Regions from separate parts of the Bacillus sp. XF8 genome, predicted to be linked through region 3. Evidence: riboswitches for the same ligand, from Rfam matches in the RefSeq annotation. Region 3 holds a riboswitch; each other region holds the start of a gene.
The links. A riboswitch is a leader RNA that binds a small molecule or an ion and turns the genes downstream of it on or off. The one in region 3 is predicted to bind lysine.
Positions count from the first base shown of each region.

Region 1: another riboswitch for lysine. It lies ahead of J4P91_RS02875 (aspartate kinase); the one in region 3 lies ahead of J4P91_RS18190 (amino acid permease).
Region 2: another riboswitch for lysine. It lies ahead of J4P91_RS12485 (amino acid permease); the one in region 3 lies ahead of J4P91_RS18190 (amino acid permease).
Region 4: another riboswitch for lysine. It lies ahead of lysA (diaminopimelate decarboxylase); the one in region 3 lies ahead of J4P91_RS18190 (amino acid permease).

Region 1 is NZ_JAGDQK010000002.1:459,037-466,830, forward strand. It holds gene J4P91_RS02865 (sensor histidine kinase) at 1-590, opposite strand, end outside; gene J4P91_RS02870 (response regulator transcription factor) at 587-1,306, opposite strand; gene J4P91_RS02875 (aspartate kinase) at 1,453-2,682, opposite strand; lysine riboswitch at 2,915-3,101, opposite strand; gene J4P91_RS02880 (MFS transporter) at 3,377-4,639, shown strand; gene J4P91_RS02885 (hypothetical protein) at 4,685-5,152, opposite strand; gene J4P91_RS02890 (amino acid permease) at 5,404-6,801, shown strand; gene J4P91_RS02895 (undecaprenyl-diphosphatase) at 7,321-7,794, shown strand, end outside.
Region 2 is NZ_JAGDQK010000019.1:49,464-57,257, reverse strand. It holds gene J4P91_RS12490 (sulfite exporter TauE/SafE family protein) at 1-420, shown strand, start outside; lysine riboswitch at 767-959, shown strand; gene J4P91_RS12485 (amino acid permease) at 1,072-2,535, shown strand; gene J4P91_RS12480 (GNAT family N-acetyltransferase) at 2,704-3,276, shown strand; gene J4P91_RS12475 (GNAT family N-acetyltransferase) at 3,273-3,782, shown strand; gene J4P91_RS12470 (iron-sulfur cluster biosynthesis family protein) at 3,880-4,188, shown strand; gene J4P91_RS12465 (TerC family protein) at 4,228-5,007, opposite strand; gene J4P91_RS12460 (class I SAM-dependent methyltransferase) at 5,787-6,548, shown strand; gene J4P91_RS12455 (NAD-dependent protein deacylase) at 6,623-7,336, opposite strand; gene pcp (pyroglutamyl-peptidase I) at 7,405-7,794, opposite strand, start outside.
Region 3 is NZ_JAGDQK010000029.1:13,439-21,232, reverse strand. It holds gene J4P91_RS18205 (ABC transporter ATP-binding protein) at 1-892, opposite strand, end outside; gene J4P91_RS18200 (ABC transporter ATP-binding protein) at 889-2,643, opposite strand; gene J4P91_RS18195 (NADP-dependent glyceraldehyde-3-phosphate dehydrogenase) at 3,488-4,927, shown strand; lysine riboswitch at 5,120-5,300, shown strand; gene J4P91_RS18190 (amino acid permease) at 5,452-6,876, shown strand; gene J4P91_RS18185 (ABC transporter permease) at 6,946-7,794, shown strand, end outside.
Region 4 is NZ_JAGDQK010000002.1:182,649-190,442, forward strand. It holds gene J4P91_RS01400 (histidinol phosphate phosphatase domain-containing protein) at 1-849, shown strand, start outside; gene J4P91_RS01405 (DUF4025 domain-containing protein) at 919-1,083, shown strand; gene J4P91_RS01410 (NAD(P)-dependent oxidoreductase) at 1,233-2,204, shown strand; gene pssA (CDP-diacylglycerol--serine O-phosphatidyltransferase) at 2,236-2,943, opposite strand; gene J4P91_RS01420 (LTA synthase family protein) at 3,567-5,453, opposite strand; gene J4P91_RS01425 (DUF3888 domain-containing protein) at 5,661-6,056, shown strand; lysine riboswitch at 6,145-6,327, shown strand; gene lysA (diaminopimelate decarboxylase) at 6,510-7,794, shown strand, end outside.

The DNA.
Region 1 (7,794 bases), on a different contig from region 3:
TCAATTAACTCTTTCATATGATCACCTTTTTGCTGAATCTCTTGCAAAAACTTCTCTTGTTCTTCCTGACTCCACTTATGATCTGGCGATAGCATAAGCGCACTGTACCCTGTAATATAAGTGAGGGGTGTCTTTAAATCATGAGAGATTCCTGCCATCCATTCGCGTTTCATTTTCTCAAGTTGTTCTCGTTCATTCTCTATTTCTCGTAATCTGTTTGTTAAATGTTCTATATTTAGAAAGACATCTTTATATAAGCGATAAGGGCCTTTTAATTTCCCTGTTTTTTTATTGTACATTTGTTTCGTATTTTCTGGTGTCACGTAAGAACCTTCTGCTAGATGGTTAATCCATGAAATCATTCGAAATAAAGGTTTCCCGATATGCCATCCATATATAATAGCACCTAAAATAAGAGTACATATAAATAGACTAAAAACGATAAGGGCTTCCGTGTCTTTGTCATCTTTATTTATTCCAATAAGAGGTAGTATACCTTCCATTAAGATTGCCATGAAGATCCCCATAAAAAAAGTACCGATAAATAAACTACGAATAAAATGAAAGCCTAGCCTGAAACCGATTTTCATTTTTGTTGCTCCTTAGTATGCGGGATAAATTTATAGCCAATTCCTCTCAAATTAACAATGTATGTAGGGGATCTAGGATCTTCTTCTATTTTTTTACGTAATTTAGAAATATGCATTACTACTGTTTTATCATCACCCATGGAAGTCAGTCCCCATACTTGTTCGTACAATTGTTCAGCAGTGAAAATTCGATTTGGATGTGTGCATAAGAAAGTAAGTAATTCTAGTTCTTTAGCAGTGCAATGTACAGATTCTCCGTTTACAGTTATCAGTCCCTCGCTAGGATATAGAGAAAAGGATTCAAAATGTAGGTTCAAATTTTCTTCATTGCGATTTTCTTTTATCATATTTTGTCTACGTAGTTGGACATTAATTCGTGCAGCGACTTCTAAAGGATTAAATGGCTTTGTTATGTAATCGTCCCCGCCAATCCCTAAACCTGTTAATTTATCTAAGTCACTAGAGCGCGCTGTCACAAATAGAATAGGAGTATTTGTATAGTTTCGTATTTGTCTACATAATTCGAAGCCGTCTATATCTGGTAGCATAACATCGAGTAAGATGATATCGAATGAACAATTTTTAACTAGATTTAACGTGTCCGTTCCGTTTAGAGCGGTTGTTATATGAATGAAGCTTTCTTTCTTTAGGGTAAGTACTAACATATCTAGTATGCCTTGCTCATCATCTACTAAAAGGATTTTTTCTGTTCTCATTATGGATCCACCTTTACATGTTTTTCGAATCTGTTAGAAAGATATTTGGAAAATATTTCACATGTAATAGTGTAACATAATACTATTTTGCTAGATAAAAAATAACAACAAAGACTATGCTCTTTGTTGTTATTATGAAAATAAATTTAATTCATCTGTACTAATGGTTCAATTTTGGCCATAAACGATTGATGAAGTGCTTCTACACCATCTACTAAATGAAGGCGATCAATGACAACAGAGACTTTAATTTCAGATGTACTTACCATTTTAATATGAATATTTTCGTCTTTTAATGTAGAGAACATGTCAGCGGCAACACCTGGATTGGATACCATGCCAGATCCGACAATAGATACTTTAGCTAGATGATTTTCATATTCTACAGATTCATAGTGAAGTGCTTCTTGATTTTGTTCTAATACTTCTAGCGTTTCTCTTAAGTCATTAGAATGAATAGAAAAGGATAGATGTACAGTGCCTTCATTTGTAATGCTTTGAATAATAATATCTACATTAATATGAGCAGCGGCCAATGTAGAGAAAACAGTTGAAAGTGATCCTTGTTCTAATCCTTTAATTGTTACGCGTGTAATATTGTCTTCAAATGCAATACCTTTTACGATTGATTGTTGTTCCATGTTACATTCTCCCCTTACAATTGTTCCGTTTTCTTGTTCCATACTTGAACGAACTTCTAAAACTACGTTATGATTTTTTGCGAATTCAACAGCACGTGGATGTAGTACACTAGCACCAAGGTTTGCGAGTTCTAACATTTCATCATAAGAAATTTCATCGAGTTTATAAGCGTCTTTTACGACACGTGGGTCAGTCGTGTATACACCTGTTACGTCTGTGTAAATATCACATTTTTTCGCTTTAAGCGCAGCGGCCAATGCAACAGCAGTTGTATCAGAACCACCGCGACCAAGTGTTGTAATTTCGTTTTCCTCACTTAATCCTTGGAAACCAGCAACAATTACAATCGTACCTTTTTGTAAATGTGATTGAATACGTTCTGTATTAATATCAGTAATCCGTGCGCTACTATGCACAGATTCTGTCGTAATACCAGCTTGCCAACCAGTTAGTGAAATAGCGTCGTATCCTTTTGCTTGCAGTGCCATTGTTAATAAAGAAATAGTAACTTGTTCACCAGTTGTTAGAAGCATATCCATTTCACGTTTACTCGGATTTTCTGTAATAGCGGTAGCAAGTGCAACGAGTTCATCTGTACTTTTTCCCATTGCAGAGACAACTGTAACAACGCTATGACTTCGTTCATATTCTTCAATAATTAAATCTGCTACATGTTGAATGCGTTGGATACTTCCGACAGAAGTACCACCAAATTTTTGCACAATTGTTTCCATTATAAATTCCTTCTTTCGTCCATTTTTATGAATAGAGCAGGAAAGGTGTGTAAAACACATATGGGAGGAAAAGTATAAATCCCCAATATTCCTGTAGTTACCACAAAGAAAAACAAAAAACACCATCTCAAATAGGTGAGGATGGTGCTGTTACAGGAAAAGGGAAACAGAAAAAGGAGCTAATAAAAAAACCGCCAAAAAAGGAATATCATATAAAGAATGATATCTCTTTTTTGTAGATAGCTCTTCATACATACACGTCTGTATATATGACAGTTCTGTCTCTATTCGAAAACAGCCCCAATTGATAAATGCAGAGAAATTTATCAATTTCGGCAACACTTCCTTTTTTCTAAACTCATCGACATCTCTGTGTCTCCTTTAGAATACTTATAAGCGCTGCAACCTCTATCTCACGTTTTGGGCGAGAGTGTTTGGTTTATGAAGTTATTGGTAACATTTGTTTTATAATAATTAAAATATTTTAGGAAATCAAGTACTTCGTTAATATTTAGAAAATTAAAACTATTTAATCTGAATAAAAATATAGAAATAGATCGTTTATAAGTGTTATTTGATATTGAAATGTATTGATGTTTTGTGTATTAAAAGTCTTAATTATAAGAAAAAAAAGAAAATTAAATGTTATAATGTAAGGAAAAAGAAGGAAGATGCTTAGAGGAAGGGGATACATATGCAAGGAGAGATACAAACGGAAAATAAGGGGAGTTATGTAAGCAATTTATTGTTACCTGTTACAAAATCACGTCCTTTTACTTTCTTATGGATTGGTCAACTGCTTTCCGTTCTGGGAAGTTCTATTACAATGGTAATTCTTCCGGTAGTAGTATATACGTTAACAGGTTCAACAGTTGTTATGGGAATGACGATGGCTATGTATATGCTGCCGAATATTCTTGTTTTACCGTTTTCAGGGTTAATCGTTGATCGTATGAATCGAGTTAAATTAATGTTATTTACCGATATTGTTCGATGCATATTAATGACAACTCTTGCGGTACTTATTTTTAAAGAAACTTTAACAATCACTATTTTATATGTATTAGTAGCAATGTATGGGCTAATGGAAGGATTATTTCAACCTGCATATTCGGCAGTGCGGGCGAGGGTGTTTGTACCGGAAATCCGTAATGCAGCTAACGCATTAACACAAATGAGTAATCAAGGTGTCCGTTTAATTGGTCCGGCGCTTGGTGGTCTTATTGTTTCGGTCACATCGGCTGGGGTCGGATTTGGCTTAGATGCATTAACTTATTTGCTGTCATTTATTTGTTTATTATTTTTAAAAGATGTAACAGCTAAAAAGGTACAGAAAACAGCAGATCATAAAATGAATTTTAAAAAAGATTTTACGGAAGGTATTGTTGTCTTAAAAAGCCATCCATGGTTATGGATTACAATTTTAGCATTTTCATTTATTAATATTTGTTACGCAGGAATTATAGTTGTATTAATCCCATGGCTATTTAATGTACATCATCACTTTGAACCTTTCGTCTATGGACTTGGAATGGCATGTTCTGGAGGAGGTGCTGTGGTTGCAGCTCTTATTTTTGGCGGGAGACAGAGATGGCATAGACGAGGATTGTTCGCTTATGGAGGTGTCCTTATTAGTGGGGCGGCACTTTTAATAATGCCGTTTGTTTCCTGGGCTCCCGGATTAATTGGATTAATGGCAATTGAAGGGTTTGGGATCATGATTTTCGGTTTAATTTGGGAAACGAGTTTGCAAGAACTCGTGCCAGAAGAGGCATTTGGAAGAGTGGCAAGTCTTGATATGTTAGGGTCTTTTGCATTATTACCGTTAGGATATTTAGTCGTTGGCTGGTTGGCGAATATAATCGGGGGCGTTGTGACAATTATTATTCTAGCCATTGCAGCCATTGTAGTAGTAGCAATCGCGCTACTTGTTCCGAGTATTCGCCAATTTGATTAATATATGTTTACAAAAAAATAAGTAAGCTCTGCTAAATGGCAGAGCTTACTGTTCGTGAAATACGAATGTTTGTGTAAATTGCTGTTCTGCTTTTTCTGGGTGACCGTTATAACTAAATTGATTTTCTTCCCAGCTAATAACAACTTCAAATGAATTGGTATCTTCATATAATGGGAATTTCATTTCTGTAAAACTCGTTCGGCTGTATGACACACTCATATCAGACTTGTTGAATGGCTTGAAAGCGGATTTTGATTTTGGATTATTGTGGCGTATTTCAACTGATACATTAGATACGTCTTTACCGATATTTTTTACAAGTAGGTAGTATGTATCAAAAATGCCTTGTTTTGGCTGTAAAGTCTTTGGATTGGTGCTGCTAGATTTATCAATTTCGATATACCATTGCTTAGACTTTGAGGCAACGGGTAGTTCTTGAAATGTATAAGCACTTGTTTGCAAAGGAAGTGCTAAACATATAACAATGACTAAGGGTATTATTTTTCTTTTCATAATAGATAGGTCTCCAATTCATTGAAAATAGTAGTTTTTAGTTAATATGTGCGATTTTTGAAAAAATATGCGTTTTTTATTCTTATAGCATTGTACAGAAGGAGTAATACATATGAATATTGGTAATGTTATAATTTGGAATATTTTTCATATCATATTTAGTAATAAAAAGAATTGAATAAAAATACATAATTGTGCTAAAATAATTGAAATTCGACATATTTATTAAAATCATCGTAGGAGGAAATAGAATGAACGCTTTCATTCGAAGGAAATCTATAGACCAATTACAAAAAGAAGGTCGCAAAAGTAGTGGATTGAATCGAGTTCTAGGATTGTGGCAACTTACTGCAATTGGTTTAGGAGGTATTATTGGGGTAGGTATCTTTGTATTAACTGGTGTAGCGGCCTCTGAACACGCAGGACCTGCAGTTATTTTATCTTTTATCATTGCGGGATTAGCTAGTGCAGCTGCTGCATTATGTTATGCGGAATTTGCCGGATTAATTCCTGTTGCTGGAAGTGCTTATACCTACAGCTATGCTGTACTGGGGGAAGGTGTAGCTTGGCTAATTGGATGGGATCTTTTACTCGAATATATTTTAGTAGTTGGAGTAGTTGCCATCGGGTGGTCTGGTTATATGCAAGAATTGCTGCAACAAATTGGAATTCATATTCCTGTTTGGGCTCAAGGCGCTCCAGGTACAGGTGCTGGTCATAGAGTAGATTTAATTGCAATGATAATAAGTCTTGCTATTGCCGGTTTGTTAACATTAGGTATGGAGTGGGGATCTAAATTTAATACCCTTATGGTTATCATTAAGTTAAGTATTATTTTAGTAGTAATTGCTGTAGGAATTTTCTATATTGATTCTGCTAATTGGCATCCTTTTATGCCTTTTGGCTTCAATGGTGTAATGAGTGGTGCAGCTCTTGTATTTTTTGCTGTATTTGGTTACGATACATTAACTACAGCGGCAGAAGAAGCAAAAAATCCACAACGTGATTTACCAAGAGCTGTAGTAATTTCTTTAGTTATTGCGTTATGTCTATATATTGGGATGTCTTTAGTAATTACAGGTATGGCACCATACCATACATTGAATAATGCCGCACCGGTAGCTAAAATTTTTAGTGATGCTGGATTAAAGTGGATTACTTTATTCATTTCTGCTGCAGCTATTACTGGTATTTTATCTGTTTTATTCTCCTTTATGCTTGCTGGTTCAAGAATATGGTTTGCTATGAGTAGAGATGGTTTGTTACCAAGGTGGTTTACAAAAGTACATCCAAAATATAAGACACCACATCGTCCAACTTTAATAATTGGAGTTATTACTGCAATTATTTCAGGTGTTACTCCTATTAATGAAGTGGCGGAATTGGTTAATATTGGTACATTATCAGCGTTTATTTTAATTTGTTCATCTATCATTGTGTTACGAAAAAAACGACCGGATTTAGAAAGAAAATTTAAGACACCTTTAGTTCCTTTGATTCCTTTAATTGGGATTGGTTTTTCATTTTATCTTATTATCAGCCTTCCTGAAATTACCTGGATTCGCTTTATGATTTGGATGATTCTTGGACTAGTTATTTATATGTTATATGGAAAAAATAAAAGTAATTTGGCTAGAGATAAAAAATAATAGTAGATACATGTTATGAAAAAAGATGCCAATGGCATCTTTTTTCATTTTTATTTAGTAATATGGAGTACGGCCACAAAATGATGAACTAGATGTAGTAATTAAAAGAAGTATGCTGGTACATCGTATACTACATATACAGCTTGAGAATAAGTCATATTGAGTTCTATTCTTCGATTTTGCTGAAAAATTGTAAAATACACATTTGGATAGTAAATGAGAACTTGTGAAAATTTCACAAGTTCTTTTTGTTTTTTATTAAAAATAAATGTGAATCTTAGTGTATTTGTTAACATTGAATTTTTTATATAAAACTATAGATAAGTAGAACGATCAAAATGAAAAAAGAACCTTACAAAAATGTAATGTTAATGTCACAAAATAAGATAGTACATTGTTAGTAATCCTTTTAAAATTGAATAGATTATCACTTATGGATAAAAAACCAATAGAAAAACATAACTAAAGTATATTTTGTTAAAATGTAGCGTGGACTAAAGTATCAAAGGAGATTATGTAATGAATTTTAAAGATTTAGATTATGAATGGTTCAATTTTATAAATAATAAGGTACAGCAATATCCATTAATAGATAATGTAATGATACTATTTGCAGAATATGTACAATATGCTTTCATATTATTACTCGCCCTGTTATGGATAAAGAATAAACCTAATTTTCGTGTAATGGCTTTTCAATCAATGGTTGCGTTTACTTTAGCGTACTCCATAAATAGAATTATTGAGATGTTTATTTATAGAGACCGTCCTTTTATCTCACATAACATCACACAACTCGTAGAGCATGCTGCTAATTCTTCTTTTCCGAGTGATCATGCAACATCAGCTGTTGTAATTGCAGCTACACTATTGCTATCTGCATATCGTTTTAAATATACTTGGTTTTTCTTAGCGCTTGGTGTTGCTTTTTCGAGAATATGGGTAGGAGTACATTATCCACTTGATGTAATTGCAGGAATTGTACATGGGGTA
Region 2 (7,794 bases), on a different contig from region 3:
GTACTTCTCGCGCGTGGAAATGAAGCACGAAAAGTCATTGGTTCCGTTGATACGAGTGAATTCCCAGTATCTTTAGCAGCAACTATCGGATTTTTCATTTCATTAGGATGGGAACAAGTTAGCTGGGTTTGGGTATTTGCCCTTATGCTCGGTGGCATTCTAGCAGCTCCAATTGCTGCATGGTTAGTACGAATTGTACCTTCACACTTACTGGGTGTACTTGTTGGTGGACTGATAATTTTTACAAATATTCGGACGCTACTTACATCATTTAAAGTGGATCCAACCATTATTACCCTTTCCTATATTGTTGTAGGTCTTATCGTTATCATTGCACTTTTCATCTCAGTTCGAAATCATTCCCAACTTACAAAGCAAAACGTTGGATATACGACTGGACAAAAGCGAGTTTTGCCTTAAATAAGGTGATGTAAAATACTAAGGTAAGCAAACGATAAGTTTGCTTACCTTTTTTACACTCTTAGGCACTCTTTATTTTGTTTATAGTCAATGTCGAATTTTATTTTTCTGAATTTTCTTTTAACTTTAAAGGATTTTCCATATCTTTTTGCGAAACATTTGTATAACAATTTTTTCTTCATTTTTTACATATCAAGTAGGTTCGGGTGGAATTTTGAAAACGTTTCCTATACAATAACCGATTTTTTTTGATATTTTCCTACAAAAATTCCTTGCAATATTTTCAGAAACTAATTACAATTGCCATATATTAAAAATCACAGCAATGAATAAATCCTCATCAATCCGATGAGGTAGAGGTTGCGGCTTTTATTAGTAGAACGGCTTAGACACAGAGGATGTCAATGACTCCGTTCGAAAGGAAATGCTGCCGAAGTTCGTATTTCTTCTCTGGAAGTACGAGCTGGGTCTGTCTCCGAATAGGAACAGAACTGTCACGTTTACAAAATACCGTGTAAACGTGGGGTGCTATCTTAACGGAAGGGTATGATGGGGTGGTTATTTGTGAAACGTTCCGCCAAATTCCTTTGGCGGTTTTTTGTATTTTTCTCCCCCGTTCCTTCCTATCTTACAAGAAAAGGAGTGTTGAACATGAATAGCGCAACGAATCAAGCTACCTCTAAAACTCAATCTACACAAGGACAAGGTGAACTAAGACGCGGATTAAAATCTCGCCACCTTACAATGATTTCTCTCGGCGGTACAATTGGTACCGGGCTCTTTCTTGCCAGTGGTGGTGTCATTCACACAGCAGGGCCCGGTGGAGCTCTCTTAGCTTATGCGGCAATCGGAATTATGGTTTACTTTTTAATGACAAGCTTAGCTGAATTAGCCGCATATATGCCTGTTGCTGGCTCATTTAGCACATATGCAACAAAATTTGTTGATCCATCTCTTGGATTTGCACTCGGCTGGAATTATTGGTATAACTGGGCAATTACAATCGCAGCTGAACTTGCTGCAGTTACATTAATTATGAAGTTTTGGTTCCCAAATACGCCTTCCCTTATTTGGAGTGGCCTTTGTTTAGTCATTATGTTTCTTTTAAATTACTTATCTGTTAAAGGATTTGGTGAGGCAGAATATTGGTTTGCCCTTATTAAAGTAGCAACTGTTATTATCTTTTTAATTGTTGGATTTATGATGATTTTCGGCATCATGGGTGGTGAACCAGTAGGTTTTAAAAACTTCACAGTTGCAGATGCACCATTTAACGGTGGCATCATGGCAATCATCGGCGTATTTATGGCGGCTGGTTTCTCATTCCAAGGAACTGAATTATTAGGTGTAGCTGCTGGTGAAACTGCCGATCCAGAGCGCAGCATTCCAAAAGCAATTCGTTCAATCTTTTGGCGCATCCTATTATTTTATATCTTTGCAATTCTTGTTATCGGTCTATTAATTCCGTATACAACTGAAAGTCTTGCAGCTAGTGATGTAACAGTAAGTCCATTTACACTTGTATTTGAGAAAGCTGGAGTTGCATTTGCTGCTTCTGTTATGAATGCTGTTATTTTAACTGCAGTTTTATCTGCTGGTAACTCAGGCATGTACGCATCAACTCGTATGCTTTGGGATTTAGCACGACAAGGAAAAGCACCGAAATTTCTAGGTAAATTAAATAGCCGCGGCGTACCTGTTAACGCGTTAATCGCAACTTCAGTAGTTGGCTGCGTCGCTTTCCTAGCTTCCTTATTTGGAGACGGTGTTGTATATGTTTGGCTATTAAATGCATCTGGAATGTCCGGTTTTATCGCATGGGTAGGTATCGCAATCAGCCATTACCGATTCCGTAAAGCATATATCGCACAAGGAAAAGACTTAAATGATTTACCGTATAAAGCAAAATGGTTCCCATTTGGTCCAATCTTCGCATTTGCACTTTGTGTCATTGTCATTTTAGGACAAAATTACGGAGCATTTATGGGCGAGTCTATCGATTGGAATGGTGTACTTGTTTCTTATATCGGCTTACCTCTCTTCCTTGCGATGTGGTTAGGATATAAATTTACAAAGAAAACAAAAGTAATTCCTCTTGATAAATGTGAACTATAATTGATAAATAACAGCAAACATTATAATGTTTGCTGTTATTTTTTTATCTTAATCCCCCCTTACTCAAAGATTCACTTCATCTAAATGAATGTCTCTATTGAAAGGATATATTTACTTTTTGTCGAACAGTGTATTATGTGTGAATTTTTTATATAAAGAAGGTGCCGCATGTTTATAAATGCAAAACTTGAAACAGAAAGATTACATATACGCCCTTATCAAATTACTGATGCACCAGCCTTATATGAATTGCAAAAACAACCTGAAGTACACCTCTATATCCCAGAACCTATTTATTCGTACAAGGAAATTGAAGATATCATCAGCTGGAGCATAGACATGAATAAAAAGAATTCTATAAACCATATCGCTAAATTCAATCTTTCTATTATAGAAAACATTTCTCAAAAATTCATAGGTTACTGCGGATTAGGTCCCTCTGATTTCGAACCAGCTTCAACTGAACTATATTACGCACTTTCTCATGATACATGGGGAAAAGGGTATGCAACCGAAGCAACATCAGCTCTTTTACAATATGCTTTTTCAATCATTGGAATCGAAACGATTATGGCCTCCGTCTTTCCAGAAAACAAAAAATCTATTCATGTATTAGAAAAACTTGGATTTCAATTCAAAGAAACTGTACAAAACTTAGAGAAATCTCTCCACGAGTATGAAGGTATGCTGTACTTTCAGATTTCAAAGGAGTTATTTTTACAAAAGGCGGGATTAAAATGAATATTACCCTTGAAGCTGTTTCTACAGAGCAAAGAGAGATATTAAGAAATTTTTATTCGTTATACTTACATGATTTATCCGAATTCTCCTCTACCCTTCATCCGAATGAGAATGGATTTTTTGAATTTGATGCTTTTGAACTTATTTTTAACCGTGATGAGCTTTCTCCTTACTTCATTACATTTGAAGAAAAATATGTCGGATTTCTTCTATTCGCGAAACCACCATTCACCGTATCAGGAACAGACTGCTGCATTAACGATCTTTTCATATTAAAAGCGTACCGTGGAAAAAAGATAGCAGAGCTAGCAATTCTAGAACTGTTAAAGCAGCACGAAGGAACCTATTATGTAATGCAATTAAAAAGCAATAAAGCAGCGGTGAATTTCTGGAAAAAATTCTACCAAAAGAATGAAATTCAGTATGAAGAAGTTGAGAAAGTGAGTAATGACGAGTTATGCTTAACACAAACATTTACAGTACCATCCTTACTTTTCAAACCGTGATTCCTATACACTTATCATTCATTGAATCCCTTTCCTTCCCTATTTCTCATGTTTTTGCAATAATAGAATAAGAACTATAAACAAAGGTTGGGATTCCATGAACATTCGCGTAACTGATAAGGCAAAAGCAGTACTACATAAATTCAACGCAAATAACAAAAACATCATACGTATTAGAGGAACAATGACAAACTCTTGTAGTATATTTGTTGATATTGATTTAATTTTCGATGAGTATAATTCGAACGAAGTTGTTTATGAAGATGAGCAGCTTATCATTCAAATGGATGATTTTACAAAAGACTATACAGGAGATACGTTAAAACTCGATTATAAAACAACCGGTTTTAGTATTACGATCCCTAGTGAGACACTTGTATATGGCTTATCGATAAAAAATGAATAGTCCCCCCTATTTCTTAACCGAAGCGTGGGGGATTCTTCATTATTCCCTTGTAGAATTTTTCTGAAATGACTTATCTCTCGGTGCAAACCAACCAATTAGGGCAATACCGACTAATACTCCATAGAAGATCAAAGTCCAAGATGTACTGTGTGGAAAATGATGATCTAAGACACCAATATCCTCATGGGCAAGTGTAATTACAGCAAGTTTGACACCGACCCATGCAACAATTGCATATGCTGTTGTTTCCAATGCTGGACGTTTTTCAAGAAGTTGCACAAACCAGATTGCTGCAAATTTAATTAAGACAAGTCCGGCAATACCTCCAAGAAGAACAACAATGAACTGACCTCCATCCATACCACCGAAATCGTCTAGCGGTGAATCTGGAAGACCCAGAGCAAGAGCAACTGCAGCTAGTATCGAATCAATTGCAAAAGCAAGGTCAGCTACTGCAATCTTTCCTACTGTGGACCAGTAGCCTTTGCCCGCCGATTCCTTTTCATCGTCCTTATGAATATTCTTATTGTCTTTTCCGAATCGTGCCTGAATGACATGCTTTAATCCTAGGTAAAGAAGATAAGCTGCTCCTATTGCCTGTATCTGCCAGACATTTGCAATAAATGAAATGGCAAAAAGGGCAGCAAATCGGAAAGCGAAGGCCATAATGATTCCGTAATTTATAGCTCTTTTTTTCTGCTCTTCGGGTAAATGCTTGGCTATAACTGCTAGTACAAGGGCGTTGTCAGCCGATAACAATCCTTCTAATCCGATTAGAATTAATAATGTCCAAGCATACTCTAGCCATAATGACTCCATCTACTTCTCTCCTTTCTAAAACTAAAAATCCAGGTAAAAGCTTTGCTAACAATAGAATTTCCCATTAAGCCAAATGAAATCCTAAAACATATGGCTAAAATTTTTTGACAGTTACTTCTCTGTCCTCTATTTGTTATAATTTCAATCAAAAACAAAAACCCAAGTTTAGATTGTGCTTCTCATAGTATATATTGAAACAACACACAGTTGGACAACTTGAAATTAAGTTGTGACTTTAATGGCAAAAAATCATAAAAATATACTTTTATAAAGCTCTTCACCAAAAGTGCGTAAGAACCAATTCAACTTGGCGGTTACAAAAAGTACTGCTAATTAGCATGACTGGCATTTTTTTAAACAACTTTATTATCATAAAACATTATTTATGATAAAAACCGTGAATTCTTTGCGCTAAAGATTATTTTGTCTAAAAACGTTGTTGCAGTTTTAGTAATTTGTTTTTGGTGTAGCTTGAAGTGTCCCCAAAACAAAAATTTTGTACATTTTCATCTGGAGATGTCAATTTTCTCGTTTTGGGGTATTTGCTTTTGTATGCTTGATGGGTATGGGGTAGTTCAATACCATAGCTACATCGATTTTATTTTTACTTTTAGAAGGTATTATACTCACAAACCTAGAAGGTAAAACAACATACTTTTTTGCCAGGAGTGATTCCATATGAAAATCCTAGAACACGAAACGTAACAACCGTATATTGTAATTAGAGGGCCTCCTCCACTGTTTATTCACTATTCATATAATAAACAGGAGGATCTAACATGAAAAATGACAAATTATTTTTAGCACTTTTAGAAAATGCAAACAAGAGCTTTAGCGGATGGGATTTTTCCTTTATTACAGAAACTGATCGTATGAAAAGTCAGTTGCTTTCTTGGTCTTACGGTAGCATGGCTTTTTCCCTTATTCAAAATACTACTTCCGTACTTGATATGGGAACAGGCGGCGGTGAATTTTTGTCCCTGTTAAGACCTTTCCCTTCCACTATTTATGCGACTGAAGGTTATACACCCAATATCCCAATAGCAAAAAAGAAGTTAGAACCTTTAGGTGTAACAGTTGTAGAAGTAACGGATGACAACGCCTTACCGTTTGATAACAGACAATTCGATTTGATTTTAAATCAACATGAATCCTACTCTGCTTCCGAAGTAAAAAGGATCCTTTCTCCAAATGGCATCTTTCTTACGCAACAAGTAGGTGGCTTAGATTGTGCGGAAATCAATGAGACACTCGGAGTACCACTCAATCCTGAATTTACAAATTGGAAGTTAGAGGCGGCTCTAAACGAACTTGAGCAACATGGTTTTAAAGTTTTAAAATATAAAGAAGAGTTTCCCGTTCAAAGATTTTATGATATCGGTGCTTTCGTCTATTATTTAAAAGCCATTCCTTGGCAAGTACCTAATTTTCAAACTGAAACATATGTAAATGAACTATACAAGATACATCAACTTATCCTACAAAAAGGGTATTTCGATGTGAAACAACATCGTTTTATAATGAAAGCTCAGAATATATAAACTGAAAAGAGCCCTAAAAGGTGTGCTTCATTACCTTTTAGGACTCTTTTTTGAATGCATTATTTATTCTATCCTTAAAATTGATCTACAAACTGTCCAATCTTCTGCTGGAAGACATAATCAAAATTATACTCTTGACCTGTTAACTCTTCATTCACTAAAATAGTCGTTGCCCCTACTTCTTTTTTTGCAATTTGCGGGAACGATGCAACCGGCTGCACTTTTAGCGAAGTTCCCATTACAAGTAATACGTCTGTTTCATATAAACGCTCAATCGCATTTTGATACTGTGGTAATGTATCACCATATAAAACAACATCTGGATTTAAAATAAAATTACACTTTTCACATCGTGGTACTTCATGATCAATCATATACTTTAAATCATATTTTGCTCGGCATTTTGGACAATGAGCCGTTTGCAACGTACCGTGTAAATCAATAACATGTTTGCTACCACCTAATTGATGTAAACCATCGATATTTTGTGTTAATACAGCGATGTCTTTTCCTTCTTCTAAGCCTGCTAAAAACTTATGCCCACGGTTCGGTTTATATTGATGAAACGTATTAATTTGAAATATTTCTTTATAATGTTTCCAAAATTCTTTTGGACTACGGTTATAATAACCTCTTGATAAGTACATTTCTACTTTCGCATCTGCGTATAAACCATTTGCTGAACGAAAATCCGGAATCCCGCTTTCAGTACTGGCCCCAGCACCCGTTAACACCGTAATTTTATTTGCTTTTTCTATAATAGAACGAACTTCCTCGTATTGCTGCAAAGCACTCACCTCTATGTATATTTCTTCCTTTATTATAGCAGGTGTAGTAAAAGATGTCGTATATTTACTTAATGTGTTGCCCCGCCGCATTCTATAATATCCGTTTCTACCTCTAATACGACCCGTATCAATAATTCAATTCCCTTTGTAATCGTTGAAAGCGACATACTCGGTTGTCCTGGATGACTACTTGCTTGCTCTGGTAAAAAAGGAATATGTATAAATCCTCCACGAGCTTCATTTTCCTCTTTTGCCAACATGTGCATCAGTCCATAAAAAAGATGATTACAAACAAATGTACCTGCAGTTTGAGAAACAGAAGCTGGTATCCCTTCTTCCCGAAGTTTTTTCACAGTAGCCTTCATTGGAAGTGTAGACCAATACGCAACTGGCCCTCCTTCTACAATAGGTACATCAACTGGCTGATTTCCTTCATTATCAGCAATTCTTGCATCATC
Region 3 (7,794 bases):
TTCCTTGAATGGATTCATTCACTGTTCCATTAATATCTGATAATCGAGAGCGCATCTTATGATTGTAGACAGAGGCATATTTTCTATATACAACAGCCCAAACAATTAAAATTGGGATGATAATTAAACAGAGAAGCGCTAATTTAATATCAAGTAAAAATAACGCAATAAAGATTCCAATAATATAAATAAAACTAGAAACAAATGTCGCTAAAACTGTCACATATAACTCACGAATTGCCTCCGTATCATTCGTTACACGCGATACAATTTTCCCTGCTGGTAAATGGTCGAAGTAACGAATCGGTAATGTTTGAATATGAGAAAAGACATCTTCACGCATAATTTGAATGATTTTATTAGATGCTTTCTGTAAGAAAAACTGTTTACCGTATGCAAACAAAGATACGACTAACAATAGTGCAAAATATCCTCCGCCAAGTAAAAGTAATCGTTTCATCTCAGGTTCATAAAACGAATACACTTCTTTAGTTGTTAACATTTTTGCTTTATACACTTGCGTTGCTTTCCCGCTTTGAACTGTAATAATATCCCCCTTTACAGAACGTGTTCCCTCGGCTGCAATTTTGTTAGGTACAAAATAATAAGTGAAACCAACTTGTATAATACGAACTTCTTTTCCTTTTTGTTCTCCTTTTTCAAAACGGTCGCTTCGCTTATACCAAGCTCCGTTATATAATACGGCATCCTCACCTTGCTCCGTTTCATACCAAGGCTTCTCAATCCCAACAATATGATCATCAATCATTGTCTTTGCCACAAATGGCCCTGCAAGCTCGGCAATAACGAAAATAAATAACATTGCAAGTGCCGCAAAAATGGTTCCCTTTACTTTCATGGCGTACCTAAATAACCGCTTTGAAACGCTCATATTTTCACCTCACCCTCTATATTTTCACCCTGCTGTCTTTCAAACTGCTCTCTATACCAGCCATCATTAGAAACGAGCCTATCATGTGTTCCCTCTTCTATGATTTCACCATTATCCATAACGAGAATCCAATCCGCATGCTGCACAGCTGATAACCGGTGCGTTGTTATAATTGTTGTTTTTCCGCTTCTTTCTCTTCGTATATTTTCAATAATTGCCGCTTCCGTCCTGGCATCTACAGCTGATAATGAATCATCTAAAATTAAAATTTCTGGATTTTGAATAACCGCTCGCGCAATCGAAATTCGCTGTTTTTGCCCACCAGATAAAGAAACGCCTTTCTCTCCAACAAGTGTCTCTAACCCTTCTGGAAGGAACTCTAAATCTTTTTTGAATGCTGCAATTTCAATAGCCTTTTCAAGTTCCTCTTCGCTTGCTTCTCTGTTTCCAAATAAAATATTTTCCCTTGCTGTTTTTGAAAATAAAATATGCTCTTGTGGTACATATCCAATCCAGCCTCGTACGTTCTCAGTCGAAATTGCACCAAGCGTAACGTCTGACACTGTAATATCCCCTTCTCCAAGTGGATACTGACGAAGAAGTTGACGAACAAGGGTCGTTTTACCACTCCCTGTTTTCCCAACAACGCCAAGTGTTTCTCCTTGTTTTAATGAAAAAGAAACATTTTTCAAATTCATATCTGATGAAGCCGGATACGAAAAGGAAACTTTATCAAAGTCGATATACTCTGGTTCGTGTACACGCTTCGGCTTTTTCACGTTCTTCACGTCAGGCTCATACGCTAATGTTTCATTAACACGGTCTAGCGAAGCATTTCCGCGCTGCATCACATTGATTAATTCACCAATCGCAAACATCGGCCAAATCATCATTCCAAGGTAAACGTTAAAGGAAACAAGTTCTCCAAGAGTAACCTTTGATTGGAATACTAAAAACGCTCCATATACGAGACCAATTAAATAACTAAGACCTACTAGCATCTTGACTGTTGGCTGAAACAACGCATCAATTCTTGCTACTTTCATATTTTTTTCATATACATCTGTTCCTAATTGATGAAATCTTTCTTCATCAGCTTTTTCCTGTACATATGCACGGATAACACGCACGCCAGCAATCGATTCAAGTACTTTATCGTTCATATCTCCAAAAGCATCTTGAGCAACCGTAAAGCGTTCATGTAACTTTTTTCCATATATATTCATCGCATATGCCATAATCGGCAAAGGAAGAAGTGCCGCAATTGTAAGTTGCCAACTAATTGAAAAACCCATCATAAAAACAATTGTGAGCATATATAAACTAGAATCCACTAGTGTCAAAATCCCAAAACCAGCAGTCATAGCAATCGCCTTCAAATCATTTGTCGCTCTCGCCATTAAATCACCAGTACGATTTTTGTGATAAAAGGTCGGTGTCATTTTCAGCAAGTGCCCCATAAATTTTGAACGCATCGTTTTTTCAAGCACGAATGCCCCGCCAAACAATTGGTGTTGCCATACATAAGTGAGTAAATATCCACCAACTGTCGCTCCAAATAAAATCCAAATATATTTCATAATTACTTCACTTGTTAAAGATCCTATTTTTATATGATCAATTGTTAATCCGATTACTTTTGGAGGAATGACTTCAATTACATTTACAATTAAAAGCGCTCCAATTGCGATACTATATCTCTTCCAATGTTCTTTAAAAAACCATGTTAACTTTTGTAATACTGAAAACAATGAAATCTCTCCCTTCTCAATCTTGTTTCATTCTATTTCTGTTATCCACTATCAAAAGCCCCTATCTTTATACCGCGCCAACTATACTGTTTAACCATACCTCTTCCCCTTTCATATCTTGTTTTATCGAAACCATACAAAGTATGGAAACAATCAAAATAGAGACAAAAAAGCGCATACCGTCGCTTGACGATATGCGCAAAAACGCATAAAAGCGTACGTTACGAAATACGCAACGTACGCTTTTTCAAAAACAAAAAAGCACTATCTTTCCGTACGGGTTGCGTAATAATATGAACGTTTTCCATCATATAATCCAGCTAAGCCAGCCATATTTACCATTACAATCATTACGCACACCTCCTTCATTTATTTTCCATTTTTAATTTTATAACTTTAGGAACTTTTCTGTCAATTGTTTTTTTCATTATTTTACAAAACAAACTTTTATCACAAGAAATATAAAGTGAAACTTTAATCAGTGGGGGTTTTCTTCATCCCCACTGATTATCAGCCTGCACCAATCGGGCTTTTACGGGCAGTTGATCCCCCACCTATCTTCCTCGTTTCCCTCTGAATCTTGAGGTGGGGGTCTTACTGCCCGCAAATAGCGGGATAAAATACATACTCCCTTTCCCATACTCGAAAAAAATTATCTATTAATACTATTTATAAACCCTATATTTCACTTGAAAATAAAGTAAACCCCTTTCAGAAAGGGCATACAAAATTAAAATCACACAAGAAATCGTTTTCATAAACATTTTGTTTGAAAAATATTCTCAAACCCCCTACAATCACCATATACTCACTCTTACAAGTTGCTATTTTAGGAGGACAAATCATGACAACTAGCAATACGTACAAATTTTATTTAAACGGTGAATGGAGAGAAAGCTCTTCTGGGCAAACAATTGATATTCCATCACCATATTTACATGAAGTAATTGGACAAGTACAAGCGATTACTCGTGAAGAAGTTGACGAAGCAATTGCATCAGCAAAAGAAGCTCAAAAAGAATGGGCTGAAGCTTCTCTTCAAGAACGTGCAAAATATTTATATAAATGGGCTGATGAGCTCGTAAATATGCAAGATGAAATTGCCGATGTTGTAATGAAAGAAGTCGGTAAAGGTTATAAAGATGCGAAAAAAGAAGTTGTTCGTACAGCGGACTTAATTCGCTACACTGTAGACGAAGCACTTCATATGCATGGCGAAAGCATGATGGGTGATAGCTTCCCTGGTGGATCTAAATCTAAACTTGCAATCGTTCAACGTGCACCACGTGGCGTAATTTTAGCAATCGCACCATTTAACTACCCTGTAAACTTATCTGCGGCAAAACTTGCACCAGCTCTTATTATGGGGAACGCCGTTATCTTTAAACCAGCAACACAAGGCGCAATTAGCGGTATTAAAATGGTTGAAGCTCTTCATAAAGCAGGTCTTCCAAAAGGACTTGTAAACGTAGCAACAGGACGCGGTTCTGTTATCGGTGACTACTTAGTAGAACATCCTGGCGTAAATATGGTATCGTTCACAGGTGGTACAAATACAGGTGCTCACTTAGCGAAAAAAGCTGCTATGATTCCGCTTGTATTAGAACTTGGCGGTAAAGACCCTGGTATCGTACGCGAAGATGCTGATTTACAAGAAGCTGCAAAACATATCGTTAGCGGCGCATTCTCATACTCAGGTCAACGTTGTACTGCAATCAAGCGCGTGCTTGTACATGAAAATGTAGCGGACGAGCTTGTTAGCTTATTAAAAGAACAAGTAGCTGAACTATCTGTTGGTTCTCCAGAACAAGACAGCACAATCGTTCCATTAATCGACGATAAATCTGCTGATTTCGTTCAAGGATTAGTTGACGATGCAGTGGAAAAAGGCGCTACAATCGTGATTGGTAACAAACGCGAGCGCAACTTAATTTACCCAACATTAATTGACAATGTAACAGAAGATATGAAAGTTGCTTGGGAAGAGCCATTCGGCCCAATCCTTCCAATCATCCGCGTTTCTTCTGATGAGCAAGCAATTGAAATTGCGAATAAATCAGATTTCGGCTTACAAGCAAGTGTCTTCACTAAAGACATTAACAAAGCATTTGCAATTGCTAACAAAATTGACACTGGTTCTGTTCAAATTAACGGACGTACAGAACGTGGCCCTGACCACTTCCCATTCATCGGTGTAAAAGGTTCTGGTATGGGAGCACAAGGTATTCGTAAGAGCCTTGAGTCTATGACACGTGAAAAAGTAACTGTATTAAACTTAATTTAACATTTTATTTTAGAAGCTAGTCTACGGCTGTAGATCTAGCTTCTTTTTTATTTCTCAAACAACATTCTCGTCCCTACTTTTAATGACAAATTGTTCGCTATAATCTGATTATTACTATATCCATTGACGTATAAAAATACATTTGTTACCCTTGATTATGTTAATTTAATACATAAATCCTCATTCGTATCTCGGTGAGGTAGAGGTTGCAGTCATTAAGAGTATCTTTCGGGAGATGTAGTGGCATCGATGAACGAATGAAAAAGGAATGGTTGCCGAAGTAAGAAATGTCCACCATGCATTCTTGCTGGGTCTGTATTGAATAAGTGCAGAACTGTCACAAACATTTTGTTTGTGGAGAGCTATCGAGAGGTATGTCGTGGGTTTCCTATAAGATAGAAAGCACGTAGCGACAATTACACGTGCTTTTTTTGTTTTGTATGAAGCTTACCTTTCTTCCTTTTTGGAGGACATACATATCTCCTCGCTTGACTTGGTTATACTAACTTTGGAGGTATTCTTTTATGCAACAAAAAAAATGGGGCTTTTGGGTACTAACAGCATTTGTTGTCGGCAACATGGTTGGTGCTGGTATTTTCATGGTGCCAAGTACATTAGCACAAACAGCAAGCCCTCTCGGTGTCACTTTAGCTTGGTTAACAACAGGGTTTGGGGTTTTAATGCTAGCTCTTGTTTTCGGTAATTTAGCAATTCGTCGTCCTGATTTAACAACAGGACCACAAAGTCATGCATATGCTTTATTTTCATCACCAAAAAAGAAAAAAATGGCTGGATTCAGCATGGTTTGGGGCTATTGGGTCGCAAACTGGGCAAGTAATGTTGCTATTATTACATCTTTTGCAGGTTACTTATCTCTCTTCTTCCCGATTATGAAAGATACACGTCTCTTATTTTCAATTGGGACTTTCAATGTGGAAGTTGGAAAGCTTATTACATTCTCCATCTGTTCTTTCTTATTATGGGGAACGCATATGATTTTAACAAACGGTGTAAACGGAGCTGGGAAATTAAACTTCTTAGCAACAACAACGAAAGTGACTGGATTCCTTCTATTCATCGTTGTTACTTTGTTTGCATTTCAAGCTTCAAAATTTGGACAATGGTACACACCAATGATTGATAAAGAAGGCGTGTCACACGGACTGCTTTCACAAGTGAATTTAGCTGCCCTGACAACACTTTGGGCATTTATCGGTATTGAATCAGCCGTTCTTTTATCAAACCGTGCTAAATCTCCAAAAACGGTAAAACATGCAACTGTCGCTGGCTTATTAATAACTGTTGCTATTTATTTAGGAATTACCATTTTAACAATGGGTGTGCTTCATATGGATAAACTACAAACTTCTGAACGTCCATTAGCTGATGCATTAAATGCTGCAATGGGTCATGGCGGCGGGAAATTAATGGCGCTACTTGCTCTTACTTCCCTATTCGGTTCTATCTTAGGCTGGATTTTATTAAGCTCAGAAGTACCATATCAAGCAGCAAAAGAAGGTTTCTTCCCTTCCTTCTTTGCAAAAACAAACAAAAAAGGAAGTCCGATTCATTCACTAAGACTGACAAACATTATGTCACAAGTCTTCCTTTTCTCAACGTTATCAGGGACAATTGCTGAGGCATATACATTCGTTATTACTGTCTCAACCTTAGCTTACTTAATCCCATATCTCGTTTCACCAATCTTCCAATTAAAACTCGTTGCAACTGGTGAAACGTATAAAAATGAAATGGGTTCAAGAATTATGGATGGTACTGTCGCAGTCATTGCACTGTGCTATGCACTGTGGGTCATTAAAACTGGCTCCTCTGATATAAAAACATTCCTTCTTGGAATCGGCTTATTTGTAATCGGCTTTGCCTTCTATCCATTAATGAATCGTGATAAGAAACGAAATGAAAAAAATAAGAACGAGCAAATTGCTTAAAGCAATTTGCTCGTTTTTATTTTTGTATAAGAAAGAAACCCTTATAATAAAAGATAGAGGTGAAAAAATATGTCAATCGAAACACTATGGAGCACTCGTTTCCAAAAGCATCTTCAAAATGTCATCATGTACTTTGCACGCATGATTAGCGGTCTATTATATAGTTTCATCTTCGTCTCATGCACCTGCGCATATTATTACGCCAAGTTTCTGAAAACATCTCCTTCTAAAGGAGTCTCATTATTACTAATCACAATTGTACTTACAATCGTTATAACTAGATGCCCAATTCGTACGTTTCTCCAGAAACCTGATGCTGTGTATTTACTAGCACTTGAAGAGAAATTGACTTCTTACTTTAAACAATCTCTACTATACAATTATGTCATTCAGCTTTTTCCATTGCTATTCACGTTTCTTATCATCGTACCATTAGCAATGCAAACACTACATACAACCATTCCTTTTTTATGTACAATCTTTTTTATAATAATGCTCGTTAAAGGATGGAATATATACATAAGCTGGATATGGCGTGATCAATATAACGGCCAAATCTGGTTTATCATTCGATTGACTTGTAATGCGCTCATTCTTTACATGCTCTTTCAATCCATATCAGTCGTTCTATTAGGAGCCATGTTATTATTTCTTATCTTTATACTTGTTTATACGGTAAAACAACCAACAAAACGAATCCAATGGGAATATGTAATTGAGCAAGAAGAAAAAATAGACATGCGCTTTTACCAATTTGTAAATTTTTTCACAGATGTTCCCCAGCTAAAAAAACAAGTGAAACCAAGAAAATGGCTTACAAATTGGCTGGAACCCATATTACATAAAAAACGAGCTACCTTTTTATATTTAAATACTTTATCATTTCTACGTGCTAATGATTATTTTGGTATATATATG
Region 4 (7,794 bases), on a different contig from region 3:
ACAGTAGAGTGGATTGATTTCTATTTAGAAGAAGCGCTGCGAAAAGGAATAAAAGAAGTCGGTATTGTTGATCATCTCTATCGCTTTTATGAGGCAAAGGAGTATTACGAGAAATATGTAGATATTAGTGAATCAAAGCTCGGGCGTTTGCAGAAAGAATGGTTAGATCAAGTACGGGTAGCATCGATTTACGATTATACAAAGGCGATCCAAGAGGCAAAGGAGCGCTGGAGAAAACGAGGAGTAGTACTGCGTCTCGGGATTGAGGCTGATTATTTTATTGGTGGCGAGCGAGAGCTAGAAAATTTATTGGCATTAGGAGATTGGGATTACGTGATTGGTTCTGTCCATTTTATTAATGGCTGGGGATTTGATAACCCTGATACGAAAGAATATTTTGAAAATCATGAGTTACATGCATTATATGATACGTTTTTTGCGACAGTCGAAAAAGCAATTCGTTCCAGGGTATTTGATATTGTAGCTCATCTTGATAATATAAAAGTGTTTAATTATCGATTAGATGAAAATGTGCAGGTTCCATATTATGAAAGAATTGCTAAGGTATTACTAGAAACAAATACAGCAACGGAGGTAAATGCTGGGTTATATTATCGTTATCCTGTTCGAGAAATGTGTCCAAGTCCGCTTTATTTACAAGTTTTAGCAAAGCATAAAGTACCAATCACTCTTTCATCAGATGCTCATTATCCAAATGATTTAGGAAATTATGTCGAGGAAAATGTGAAAACATTACGTAATCATGGTATCTCTCATGTAGCTACATTTGAAAAACGGGTGAGGAAGATGCAGTTGCTTGAAAAAGAATCAACAACTGTTTCAAATTGAAAAATGATTTTGTGATGAAAACCTTTCTTTTTGCTCAAAATAAGAAAGAATGATAAAGGAGGGTTTTAAATGGCAAAACAAAATAACAAACAGAACATGAAAGTGACGAATCAAAGTTATACTTCTCAAACAAACGAGGAAGTCAACTCTGTAATCCAAGAACAAATTAGTGATACGGTAGCAGAAGGAACGATTGATGCAAAGCTTGGAAAACAATCTAGTGAAGAACAATAAGGAAAAGGGAGATCTCCATCTCCCTTTTTCTTATGAGAAAAAGTGTCAGTTTTCAGAACTGTAATCAAATTCCTTGGCTTTTTTAACTTAGATTTCTTACAATATAATATAAGGAAATTCCTATTTTTTAATAGAAGAGGTGCTTAGTAATGGCAAAAGTATTAGTAGCAGGAAACATTCCAAAAATCGGATTACAGTTATTACAAAATCATGAAATAGAAATGTATGACAAAGAAGAATTAATTAGTAGCGAAGAATTAGCAAAACGTGTGAAGGATAAAGATGCACTGCTAAGCTTACTTTCTACAAAGGTAACAAAAGAGGTAATTGATGCAGCACCTAATTTGGAAGTCATTGCTAATTATGGTGCGGGTTACGATAACATCGATTACATGTATGCAGCAGAAAAAGGAATTACAGTTACAAATACACCGAAAGTTTCAACAGAAGCAACGGCAGAATTAACATTTGCTCTTCTTTTAGCTGCGGCAAGACGAATTCCAGAAGGAGATACATTATGTCGTACAGTGGGATTTAATGGCTGGGCACCACTCTTTTTCCTTGGTCGAGAAGTATATGGAAAGACAATTGGAATTATCGGTCTTGGGGAAATTGGAAAAGCAGTTGCCAAACGTGCAAAAGCATTTGGAATGAATATTATTTACACAGGTCCAAATCGTAAGCTAGAGGCAGAAAACGAATTGGAAGCAACGTATGTAACGTTAGAAGAACTGTTACAAACAGCAGATTTTGTTACGATTAACTGTGCGTATAATCCAAGTCTCCATCATATGATTGATGAAGAACAATTTAAAATGATGAAGAAAACAGCATATATTGTAAATGCAGCGCGTGGTCCAATTATGAATGAACTAGCGCTTGCTCATGCGTTAGAGACAAATGAAATTGAAGGGGCGGCTCTTGATGTATTTGAGTTTGAACCGAAAATTACAGAGAGATTAAAGGGATTGAAAAATGTTGTCCTTACTCCGCATGTTGGAAATGCAACGTTTGAAACACGTGATGCCATGGCTGAAATGGCAGTACGTAACATTTTAGCTGTGTTAGAAGGAAAAGAAGCATTAGCGCCTGTGAATCAAAAGGAATTAGTTACAAAATAAAGAGACACCTTCCGGCTTGGAAGGTGTCTCTTTATTTTTCTTTATTTGCTCGTTTTTTATGAGAAGGTCTTTGCCTAATAAATTGAGATAACATATACAAAATATAAAGTGGGATGGCAATGAACAGAAATACTGAAATATTGCCAAAGCTTGTTTTATACATTGTATAAATAATTCCGATTAAAAAGAGTGTAACAATAATACTGTATCGTGGAATTGGTACATCTTTTAAACTTGGGATACGAATACGACTTACCATTAAAAATGCAAACGTTACAAATACCGTAATGAGGACAATTTTTGGAATGGTATGTGAAAATAGTGTTAAGAAGGCAACGAGTCCTCCTGCTGCAGTAATAGGAACACCAGTGAAATACTTCATAGAAGTAGATGAAGGCGTTACATTGAAGCGCGCTAAGCGATATGCTCCGAACAGAGGGAATAGTCCTGCTATGTATAGTCCGATAATTCCATAATTGGAAAAGGAAGTGTAGTACATTAAAACTGCAGGCGCAGCTCCAAATGTTACAACATCTGCTAGTGAATCAAGTTCTTTCCCCATTTGTGAATCAACACGCAATAAACGAGCTAGCCGGCCATCAAGACTATCTAACATCATCCCGATTAGTACTAAAATAGCAGCTGGTTTATAATACCCTAAAGATGCATAGCCGATTGATAAAAATCCACTGTATAAATTTCCGAGCGTAAATAAGTTTGGAATTGCTGCTCTATACAAAATCTGATCCCTTGCTTTCTGTAATAAATTCTTAATTAGTGTATGAAAGTTTACTTTTTTTATCATAACATAAATTTCTTTCCACGTACGAAAAAATTCCCATTTCATGAAAGATTTCACGAATAGTTTATCCAGTGCTTAGCTTCTTTATTTCTATTGGACCTTTGAAGTGAGAAGCTGTATAAATCCATTTTGATTTTTCATCATCTAAGCTGCGGCTATGAATAACAAAAGGTGGCCTGCACTCGCCTTCTCTCTTTGTTTTCACTTGGCGTGGGGCAGGAAAAGGAGCTGATCGCTTCTATACATGGTCGGATACTCTCTCCCACCTAAAAAGAAAGGGTTTCTATCAGTTTTTTGATTTTTAACATATAAAAATCACTGCTATGACAACAAAAACAGATCTCCGCTCATTTTCTCCCTTTGTTTTCATTCGGCATGGGGCTAAAAAAGGAGCTGACCGCTTCTATGCATGGCCGGATGCGCTCTCCCACATAAAGATTGGGTTTTATGTCAGTTTTTAAATTTGTATTCATATAATAAAGTTACCATGTTTATGAAATGGTAAAGATTTAGCTAAGAAAGAAGCACCCTCAAATTGTTATCCGAGGGTGCTTTTAAGGTTATTCAAATTTAGTTATCATTGTTCCCGTTTTGTATTTATTGTTAGGATCAAATCGTAATAAATCTCCATAGATAAGTTTATCAGAATAATTTAATTCTGTTTTCGCTTTTTCAATATACGGCTGGCAAATCGTTGAATCAATCAGTTCACCTGTGCTTTTTTTATAGCACATATTTTTTGTATAAACATAATCGTTTGTTACGAAACTACCATCACGCATAATCATAAGTGTTTGTTCATTTTTGGTAAATAAATCAGTACCAAATTCAATAGATTGGTTTGTTTTGATACCAAGTAAATGAAGTAATGTTGGTTTTATATCGATTTGTCCAGATACTTTTGAAATGACTTTTCCTTCTTGACCAGGAACGTGAATAATAAGTGGTACACGTTGCAACTGCATCGAATCAAATGGAGTTATGGATTCCTTACCGAGAAATTGTGCCATAGCAGCATTATGATTTTCAGAAATTCCGTAATGATCTCCGTAAATAACAATAACTGAATTATCGTATAAACCCTCTTCTTTTAATCGATTGATAAATAGTTTAAGAGCTTCATCTGTATAACGAACGGTTGGGAAATAACGATTTAGTACACCGCTCTCAGAATTATACTCACTAATATATTGATCTTCTGGATTTAAAAGAAACGGGAAATGATTTGTTAATGTAATAAATTTTGTATAAAACGGTTTTGGTAAAGATTTAAGTTTTGAGATCGATTGTTCAAAGAACTCTTTATCTTTTAACCCCCAACCAACAGACATTTGTTCTGTTCCTATATAATCATTTAGGTTAAAGTAACGATCGTATCCGAGTGCTGGATACATGATATCCCGATTCCAAAAGGTTTTATCATTCGAATGAAAGACGGCGGAATAGTATCCATATTTTTTTAACAACTCAGGAGTTGCTGTGTATTCATTGTTTGTATGTGTAAAGAATACAGAGCCACGGTCTAATGGATATAATGAATTTTCTACAATAAATTCAGCATCGGATGTTTTTCCTTGTCCAGTTTGATGATAAAAGTTATCGAAGTAATAACTATCTTTTATAAACTGATTTAAAAATGGAGTAATTTCTTTTCCATTGATTTTTTTGTTGATAACAAAATTTTGTGTTGATTCCATTGAAATTAGAATGACATTTTTTCCTTTTGCAACTCCAAATAAGCTTTTATCAGCTTGTGTATCTTTTGAATTCACGTAGTTCTTAATTTCAGAAAAACCGTCTCCACTTGCGAATACACGCTCTGCAGAAGATTTAGATTGAAGTGTAATGTCAAATAGATGATACGTGTATAAACCTAGATTTTTCACAACGGTTTGACGATCAAAAGAACGTGAAAACAATTGTGGCTTATGAACGACCGAAACAATAATTTGTAATGCTAATAGAGCTGTTATACCACCAAAAAAGCTCCGTTTTTCAGAACGAGATAGTGGCGTGTTATCACAAAAGTTTGGGAACTTACGTGAAATAAACATTAGAATAATTGCATCCGCAAATAGAAGTAATGTTTTGTACGTAAATAGTTCTTTAATACTTGTTCCTAAATCAGCCATGTTATTGGTTTGGAATAGAACAGGGAATGTGACAAAGTCATTATAAAACCCATAAAACATCGCGTTTCCAAATAAAATAAATGACAGTAAAAAGCTGATTCCAATAATAATTTGATTTCGATATTTTGATGCTAATAAAGCTAGACCAAAAAATAAAAGCAATGAAGCAATTGGATTAAACAATAGCATCATTTCTTCGAAGAAGCTATCAATTTTAATATCAAAGGCTAGCTTGTACACAATATATGTTTTTATCCATAATAAAACGACTGCAACAAGTGCAAATCGTAATTTTGGAAACAAATGTTGTAGCATAATATACTCCTCTCCTACTATAAGTGACGGTTCTAGTGATTGTATTTCTAATGATAGAAGTTTCACTTTATATATACGAACAGTCGTTTATCTTTATGTACTATTATACGAAAACAAAACAGAATTGTGGATGATTTTTATAAGAATTGGTTAGAAAAAAAGAAAACGGAGACAATAACCATATCGCATTTTGATACGGAGGTTATGATGAAAAAGTTATTTTGTTTCATATGTAGTGGTTTTTTATTCTTTTCCACTCCTACAGTTTTTACTGCACAATATGATGCGCCGTTATTAGAAGATGCTCTTTATTCCGTTTTGTTTCCACAAATAAATGTAGCGATTCAGAAGCATTATGGGAAACAAAAACCGTATGAATGTCCGAAGATTGTTAGTTTAAAAAAATTGTATAGTGGTACATATTTATTTCAAGCTGTAATTGAAGTGACGAAATATGAAGCAGGCATAGGTGGGAAAGTGCTTCCGCCATTTGAAAAAATAAAAATTACGTTTGATAATGATGAAGGAGAATGGACTGTGAAAAAAATAGATATAAAGCGCTTGCCAAATGATACGAAATTAAATTGTAAAAAAACAATGTGAAAAATTGTTTGACAAATAATTTATTCGTTTGGTATTGTTAATACCAACATAAGATGTTTGAAAATTAAATAGACTTACCTCATCTACTCTCAAAGGTAGAGGCCGCGATAGGAAAGAGTAAGCTATGGGAGATTTAGTGGAATCCGTGATCATAGATTGAAAGGGACTATTGCCGAAATATAAGAGTGACCACGTCATTCATATATTGGGACTACATTGAATAAATGTAGTACTGTCATAAGATTTTATTTTATGGAGAGCTATTTGGAGATGTTGATGCGGTTTCTTATTTGAGAAGATAACAACTCGTTTATTTTTTCATGATACATTATTCCTAATAAGAAACGCGTGTGAACATTGTTCCGCGCGTTTTTTGTTTATCTAAAAACGCGCTGCAATGAATAGAAGAAGATTGGGGTTATGAGTTTTAGAGGAAATAAGGGAGGAATTCAAATGTATTTACACGGCACAAGCCGAATCAATGAGCAAGGACACTTAGAAATTGGAGGCTGCGATACAACGCAGCTAGCTAAACAATATGGAACACCACTTTACGTATACGATGAAGCTTCTATTCGGGAGAAATGTCGCGCATTTCATCGTGCTTTCCAGGAAAGTGGGTTCTCTTACCAAGTAGCGTATGCAAGTAAAGCGTTCTTGTGCATGGAGATGTGCCGAGTAGCTCGTGAAGAAAATATGTCTTTAGATGTTGTTTCTGGAGGCGAATTGTACACTGCTTTGCAAGCTGGTTTTCCTGCATCACGCATTCATTTTCATGGTAATAATAAAACGGAAGAAGAGATTATAATGGCGCTGCAAGCAGATATTGGCTGCTTTGTGGTAGATAATTTCTTTGAAATGGAAATATTACATGACTTAGCACAGCAGTATGGAAAAATTGTAAATATATTAATCCGAGTTACACCTGGAGTAGAAGCGCATACACATGAATATATTACAACAGGGCAAGATGATTCGAAATTCGGTTTTGGAGTTTCTACCGGCCAGGCAATGCAGGCGATTCAAATAGCGTTAGAGAAATCAAATTATAATGTGTTAGGTATTCATTCACATATTGGATCACAAATTTTTGAAACAGCAGGATTTGTTCGGGCGATCGAAGTATTGCATAACTTTTTAGAAGAGATAAGAGAACAGACTGGTTATGTTGTAACAGTGTTAAACGTCGGCGGAGGTTTTGGAATTCGCTATACGGAAGCAGATACACCACTTACACTTGAAACATATGTGCATGCTGTAACCGAGGCAGTGAGAGACCAATTTACACGAAATAATTATCCTCTTCCAGAAATATGGATTGAACCAGGGCGTAGTATTGTTGGGGATGCAGGAACAACAATTTATACAGTGGGAGCTGTAAAAGATATTCCGGGTATTCGTAAATATGTGTCAGTCGATGGGGGAATGACAGATAATTTAAGACCAGCTTTATATGGAGCGCGTTATGAGGCAATGTTAGCAAATCGAGGAAAAGAAGAGGCTGAAGAAGTTGTTTCGATTGCTGGAAAGTGTTGTGAGAGTGGGGATATGCTTATTTGGGATATAAAACTGCCGCAAGTTGCTTCAGCAGATTTGTTAGCGATCTCTTGTACCGGAGCATATGGATATTCTATGGCGAATAATTACAATCGTATTCGCAGACCGGCTGTAGTATTTGCAAAAGGTGGAACATCACAAGTGGTTGTTGAACGAGAAACATATGAAAACATAATTGGGA